3 regions of the Rhodococcus opacus B4 genome follow, and region 1 is predicted to be linked to each of the others. Evidence: riboswitches for the same ligand, from Rfam matches in the RefSeq annotation. Region 1 holds a riboswitch; each other region holds the start of a gene.
What was found. A riboswitch is a leader RNA that binds a small molecule or an ion and turns the genes downstream of it on or off. The one in region 1 is predicted to bind S-adenosylmethionine.
Positions count from the first base shown of each region.

Region 2: another riboswitch for S-adenosylmethionine. It lies ahead of ROP_RS31265 (bifunctional o-acetylhomoserine/o-acetylserine sulfhydrylase); the one in region 1 lies ahead of ROP_RS45215 (putative leader peptide).
Region 3: another riboswitch for S-adenosylmethionine. It lies ahead of ROP_RS21315 (aminotransferase class V-fold PLP-dependent enzyme); the one in region 1 lies ahead of ROP_RS45215 (putative leader peptide).

Region 1 is NC_012522.1:2,076,580-2,078,840, reverse strand. It holds gene ROP_RS09640 (NtaA/DmoA family FMN-dependent monooxygenase) at 1-1,266, shown strand, start outside; SAM riboswitch class I at 1,313-1,406, shown strand; gene ROP_RS45215 (putative leader peptide) at 1,411-1,494, shown strand; gene ROP_RS09635 (ABC transporter substrate-binding protein) at 1,647-2,261, shown strand, end outside.
Region 2 is NC_012522.1:6,900,633-6,902,893, forward strand. It holds gene ROP_RS31265 (bifunctional o-acetylhomoserine/o-acetylserine sulfhydrylase) at 1-930, opposite strand, end outside; SAM riboswitch class IV at 1,049-1,170, opposite strand; gene ROP_RS31270 (NADP-dependent isocitrate dehydrogenase) at 1,445-2,261, shown strand, end outside.
Region 3 is NC_012522.1:4,637,268-4,639,528, forward strand. It holds gene ROP_RS21310 (MCE family protein) at 1-824, shown strand, start outside; SAM riboswitch class IV at 905-1,019, shown strand; gene ROP_RS21315 (aminotransferase class V-fold PLP-dependent enzyme) at 1,071-2,261, shown strand, end outside.

The DNA.
Region 1 (2,261 bases):
CGGGTGGCACTGACCGCCGAGCGCGGCCTGTTCGACGCCTTCTTCCTCGGTGAGGGCCTGCGCCTGCGGGAACAGGAGGGCAAGATTCTCGATCTCGACATCGTGGGCCGCCCGGACGCGATCACCCAGCTCGCGGCGCTCGCCGGCATCACCCGGCACATCGGGTTGGTGGCCACCCAGAACACCACCTACAACGAGCCCGCCGACCTCGCCAGGCGGCTGTCCGGGCTGGACCTGCTGTCCGGTGGCCGTGCCGGCTGGAACGCGGTCACCACGGACAATGCCTGGACCGGTGAGAACTTCCGGCGCGGCGGCTTCCTCGATCACGCGGACAGGTACGAGCGGGCCGGGCAGTTCCTCGACACCGCCCGGGCGATCTGGGATGCGTGGGCCGACGGCGCGGTCGCGACGAGGACCGACGCGCCGTCGTGGGCAACCCCGGACGGGGTGCGGGAGGTGTCCCGGCGCACGTCGCAGTTCGACGTCACGATCACCCCCACGCTGCCGCGCAGCGGCCAGGGACACCCCGTCATCTTCCAGGCCGGTGACTCACCGGCGGGCCGGGACTTCGCGGCCGCGCACACCGACGTGATCTTCTCCCGGCACGGAACGCATTTCGACGCGGCGCTCGCCTTCGCCGAGGACATCAGGGCGAGAGTGCGTCGTGCGGGGCGCCCCGAGGACGACGTCAAGATTCTGCCGGGCACGCAGATCGTGCTCGCGGAGAACGCGTCCGAGGTGGAGGAGAAGGTGCGCTGGGTTCTCGAGGGCCAGTACACCGGGCAGACGGCGTTGTCTCTGGTCGGTCAGGTGTGGGGCCGCGATCTGTCCGATCGCGACCCGGACGGTCCACTGCCCGAATTCGATCCGGTGCCCGCGCCGATCTCCGTCACCCGCGGGGCGGCGCGTGACGGAAAGGATCCGCTCGCCATCGCCAGGGAATGGCGGGCACTGGCGGAGGCGCAGAACCTGTCGCTGCGTCAGGTGGCGATCGCGACCACCCAGCGCTCCGGTTTCGCGGGCACCCCCGGGCAGGTCGCCGACGAACTCACCCGGTGGGTTCGCAGTGGGGCGACGGACGGATTCAACATCTCGCCGTATCTGGTGCCCACCGGACTCGACGAGATCGTCGACCTGCTGGTGCCCGAATTGCAGGAGCGAGGTTCGTACCGAACGGAATACGAAGGCTCCACACTGCGTGAGCACCTCGGGCTCCGGCCCGCCCTGTCGCGGCGGGAGGTCGAGTCCCGGCAGGCGGTCGGGTAGCGGGGTCCGTGTGGCGCCGCGACCGGCGATCTCTTACACTCGGTAACGACCATCCAGAGCGACCGAGAGACCTGGCTCGTTGACGTCGCAGCAACCCCCCGCCCTGCGGGTGCGGGTGCTACCGCCGGGATCGATGGAGGAACGATGTTGACCGAAGGTTTCGTGAGCGCCTGGGGGCGCCTGCACGTCGATCTCTGCCGGCTGTCCACCTCGATCTGTCACAGCTGACCTGACACCCCGATCTCTCGGGGTTCCGGCTCTTCACACCGCATCCGCGTCGGATCCGGTGTCCTTCACCTTCCTGTGCGCGTGAGCGCTGCCGATACGACGGGCAGCGCGCACGGCACTTCTTCGAGATCACGGAGTTCTCGGTGCCATCAGTGCTTTTGTCCTCGCCCCACCGCGGTGCCCGCATCGCAGCAGGTATCGGCGCCGCCGCCGTGCTGGCCACGGCGCTCACCGCCTGCGGTGGCGGTTCCAGCAGTTCCTCCGCGGATGCGGGCCCCGCACAGCCGGGCGGCACACTCCGCTACGGCCTCTCCCAGGCACCCACGTGCGCCGACCCCGCGCAGTCGGGCACGAATCAGACGATCTACGTGGCTCGTCAGGTGGTGGACTCGCTCACCGACCAAGACCCGGAGACGGGCGAACTGAAGCCGTGGCTCGCCGAGAGCTGGGACACCGACGCCGACGCATCCTCCTTCACGTTCCACCTGAAGGAAGGGGTGACGTTCAGTGACGGAACACCTTTCACTGCGGAATCGGTGAAGAAGAACCTCGACGCCATCGTGAACACCCTCACCGGAGCCAAGGCCGCACTGGGTGCCAGCTACCTCACCGGATACAAGGGCACCACCGTGATCGACCCGCAGACCGCGCAGGTCGACTTCGCCGCACCCAACGCGCAGTTCCTCCAGGCGTCGTCCACCCCGCAGCTCGGCATCCTGTCCGACAGTTCCGTCGCGAAGTCCGCCGAAGAGCGGTGCGCCGGCAAC
Region 2 (2,261 bases), 4.8 Mb from region 1:
CCGCGCCTCCAGGTACTGGGCGACGGCGGTCGCGTTCGACACGTGCCGCTCCATCCGCAGGCTCAGCGTCTCGAGGCCCTGCGCGATGAGGAACGCGTTGAACGGGGAGATCGCGGAACCGAGGTCGCGCAGCAATTGCACGCGCGCCTTGAGGGCGTACGCGGGCGGTCCGAGTTCGGAGTAGACGACGCCGTGGTAGCTCGGGTCCGGGGTGGTGAAGCTGCTGTGGCGGCCCTGGGTCCAGTCGAACGTGCCGCCGTCGACGATGACGCCGGCGATGGCCGTGCCGTGGCCGCCGAGGTACTTGGTGGCCGAGTGCACCACGATGTCCGCGCCGTGCTCGAGTGGGCGGATCAGGTAGGGGGTGGCCACGGTGTTGTCGACGATCAGGGGGATTCCGTGCTGGTGCGCGATCCCGGAGATTCCGGGCAGGTCGAGCACGTCGTTGCGGGGATTGGAGATGGTCTCGCCGTAGAACGCCCTCGTGTTGTCCCGGATCGCGTTCTTCCATTGCTCGAGGTCGTCGGGGTCTTCGACGAACGACACCTCGATGCCGAGCTTGGGCAGCGTGTAGTGGAAGAGGTTGTAGGTGCCGCCGTACAGGCGCGGGCTGGAGACGATGTGGTCGCCCGCCTCGGCGAGGTTCAGGATCGCGAACGTCTCAGCGGCCTGCCCGGACGCCAGGAGCAGGGCGGCGACGCCGCCTTCGAGGGCGGCGATGCGCTGCTCGACCGCGTCCTGGGTGGGGTTCATGATGCGGGTGTAGATGTTGCCGGGCTCGGCCAGACCGAACAGCGCGGCAGCGTGATCGGTGCTGTCGAACGTGTACGAGGTGGTCTGGTAGATCGGCAGCGCCCGCGCCTTGGTGGTCGCGTCGGACGTCTGCCCGGCGTGGATCTGCTTGGTCTCGAACGACCAGTTCTCGGTCATGTGCTGTCTACTCCAGTGGTCTGACGAGGGCGCGGACGAGGAGCTGGTTCGTTCGCGCACAGGGCTTGTCTGGGGTCTATCTACGACAACAACAACACATCATGAACCTCCGATGTCGGACCCGCGCTTGTCACCCGACTGTTTGTATGAATCAGGGAACCAGGTCATCACCCGGGGCACCCCACCGCGGTGGAGGGTTGCCGGCCAGCTAGCCGGGGCTCGTTGCTGGCACTCATGACCTGTGGTGAATCTTAGCGGCTGGGGTGGAACGACCGGAAACGGCACCGATCAGGCCTGCTAGCAGGGAAAAATTACCCGCCGGTAGGGGTGGGATCTCGCACCCACATGTTGCGCGCGCCACGCATAGCAGTACGCTTGTCTTGTTAAAGTGCGGTCTCCCCAGCGGCCGCATCGACCGTCTACGTTTGATAAGCGAACCGTTCGCGGACCCACTCACGAAGTGCGCCCGCAACCGTGTAACCAGGGAATCTTCCTAGGAGGACGCGAAGCACCCATGTCCAAGATCAAGGTTGAGGGCACCGTCGTCGAACTCGACGGCGACGAGATGACACGCATCATCTGGCAGTTCATCAAAGACAAGCTGATCCATCCCTACCTGGATGTGAACCTGGAGTACTACGACCTCGGTATCGAGTACCGGGACGAGACGGACGACCAGGTCACCGTCGACGCGGCCAACGCCATCAAGAAGCACGGCGTCGGCGTCAAGTGCGCGACCATCACCCCGGACGAGGCGCGCGTCGAGGAGTTCGGCCTCAAGAAGATGTGGCGGTCGCCCAACGGCACCATCCGCAACATCCTCGGTGGCACGATCTTCCGCGCGCCGATCATCATCTCCAACGTTCCGCGACTGGTTCCGGGCTGGACGAAGCCGATCATCATCGGCCGTCACGCCTTCGGCGACCAGTACCGCGCCACCGACTTCAAGGTCCCCGGCCCGGGCAAGGTGATGATCACCTACACGCCCGAGGACGGCAGCGAGCCGATAGAGCACGAGCTGGTGAACTTCCCCGACGGCGGCGGCGTCGTCCAGGGTCAGTACAACTTCACCAAGTCCATCGAGGACTTCGCGCGCGCCTCGCTCAACTACGGCCTGCAGCAGAACTACCCGGTGTACCTGTCGACGAAGAACACGATCCTCAAGGCGTACGACGGTGCGTTCAAAGACATCTTCCAGCACGTCTACGAGACCGAGTTCAAGCCGGAGTTCGACGCGGCGGGTCTCACCTACGAGCACCGCCTCATCGACGACATGGTCGCGTCGGCGCTCAAGTGGGAGGGCGGCTACGTCTGGGCCTGCAAGAACTACG
Region 3 (2,261 bases), 2.6 Mb from region 1:
TGCTCGCCAGCACAGGGGGATTGACTGAGTCCGTGCCAATCGACGCACTCCACACAGTCGTGACGGAACTCGGCGCGGCATTCGACGGAAAGGGTGAAGACCTTCAGTCGCTGGCTGGCTCGCTGTCCGGGCTGTCGACGTCGGGCGCCGATTCACTCGACCGAACCGTAGCTCCGATACGCGACAGCAGGACGGTGCTGGGCACGCAGTCCGAACAGCCCTCGGCGATCGAGGATTTCAGTGCAGATCTGGACTCGCTCGCGGACCGCCTGCGGAGCAGCGACCCCGATGTCCGGCGGCTGATCGACAACGGAAACCCGGCGAGCGAGCAACTGGGGCAATTGGTCTCGGACGTCGGCCCCGGCGGCACGACGAACCTCGCCGGCCTCTCCGCCACGGCAAAGGCGATCTCCGTGCAGGCCACGGCTCTGCGAACCCTGTTCGTGTACCTGCCGGGCGTGGCGGAGGCATCGTCGACGATCGCGCCCGACGACGGAACCGTGCACCTGGGCCTGATAGCCGAGACGAACAATCCGCCGTCGTGCACCGTCGGGTACGAGGGCACCCAGACGATCCTCGCCGAGATGAAGCGGAATGACCCGAACTTCGACGACACTCAGCAGGACTTCCCTCAGAACACCGCCGCGTCCTGCGAAGCACCACAGGGCAGCCTCACCGGCGTCCGCAGTGCCGACCGGATCGTGTTCGGCGACCCCGCCACCGTTCAGCCGTGGGACTCGAAACCCAAGAAGGACCCGAACAGACTGGACCTCAACCCGATTGCGAATCAGCTCGCCCCGCTGCTCGGGGTCACCCCCAACTGACGCGAGTGTGCGGCCCGATCCCGGGACCCTCCCGGGATTCGAGTTGACAACCGCGCCCCGATCCTGCAATCTTCGAAACAGGTCACGAGTACCAGCGTCAAGCCCCGGCTAGCTGGTCGGCAACCCTCCACCGCGGCGGGGTGCTCCGGGTGACGACCAGGCTGAGGTTCATACCGGACCCGGCAAGCGCGGACTCCGAGAGGGCACCGACCCTGCGACGAGTCCCTGACTACGAGGGATGTCGTGATGACTGCTGTATTGACCGCTGACGTGTGTGTTGCCCCCCTGGCTCAGGTTTCGGGCTCCGACCTGCGGGTTCCGCTCGTTCAGGGCGGCGAGTGCACCTACGTGAACTTCGACTACGCGGCCAGTGCGCCGGCGTTGGCGCAGGTGACGGACCGTATCGGGGCCCTGCTTCCGACGTACTCCAGCGTGCACCGCGGCGCCGGCTACGCCTCGCGGGTGTCGACCGAGTGCTACGAGAAGGCCCGCGACTCGGTGGCCCGGTTCGTCGGAGCGTGCGACGACCAAGTGGTGGTATTCACCCGCAACACGACCGACTCGCTGAATCTGCTCGCCGGCTGCGTTCCCGGTAGCACCGTCGTCCTCGACATCGAGCACCACGCGAACCTGCTGCCGTGGAAGGACTCTCGCGTCGTCCGGGCGGCAGACACGCTGGCCGAGACCGTCCGGCTGCTGGTCGCCGAATTGTGCTCCAAGCCCACCGCCCTGCTCGCGGTGACGGGTGCGTCCAACGTGACCGGTGAGGTGCTGCCGATCGCGACCCTCGCCGAGGTGGCGCATCGTTGCGGCGCACGGATTCTCGTCGACGCTGCTCAGCTCGCACCGCACCGCCGCATCGACGTCGAGGAGTGGGGTGTCGACTACCTCGCCTTCTCCGGGCACAAGCTGTACGCCCCGTTCGGCGCCGGGGTGCTCGTGGGCCGCCGGGACTGGCTCGACGCCGCCGAGCCCTACCTCGCGGGCGGCGGCGCGGTCCGGAACGTGACCGTCGAATCCACGCACTGGGCGCCCGCCCCCGCCCGGCACGAGGCGGGAACCCCCAACGTGCTCGGCGCCGCGGCCCTCGCCGCCGCGTGCGATGCGCTGTCCGAACTGGACTTCGGCACGGTGGCCGAACACGAGGCGGCACTCACCGGCCGGTTGCTCGACGGCCTCGGCTCGGTCAACGGCCTGGAGTTCCTGCGGCTGTGGTCGGACGCCCCCGACACGGTGGGGATCGTGACGTTCACGATCGACGGTTTCGAGCCCGGGGAGATCGCCGCCTACCTGTCCGCCGAACACGGGATCGGAGTCCGCGACGGACGTTTCTGCGCCCACCCGCTGCTGGGTCGCCTCGGCAGGCCCGACGGTGCCGTGCGGGTGAGCGTCGGTCTCGGAAGCTGCTCCGAGGACGTGGACCGGCTGGTCGATGCC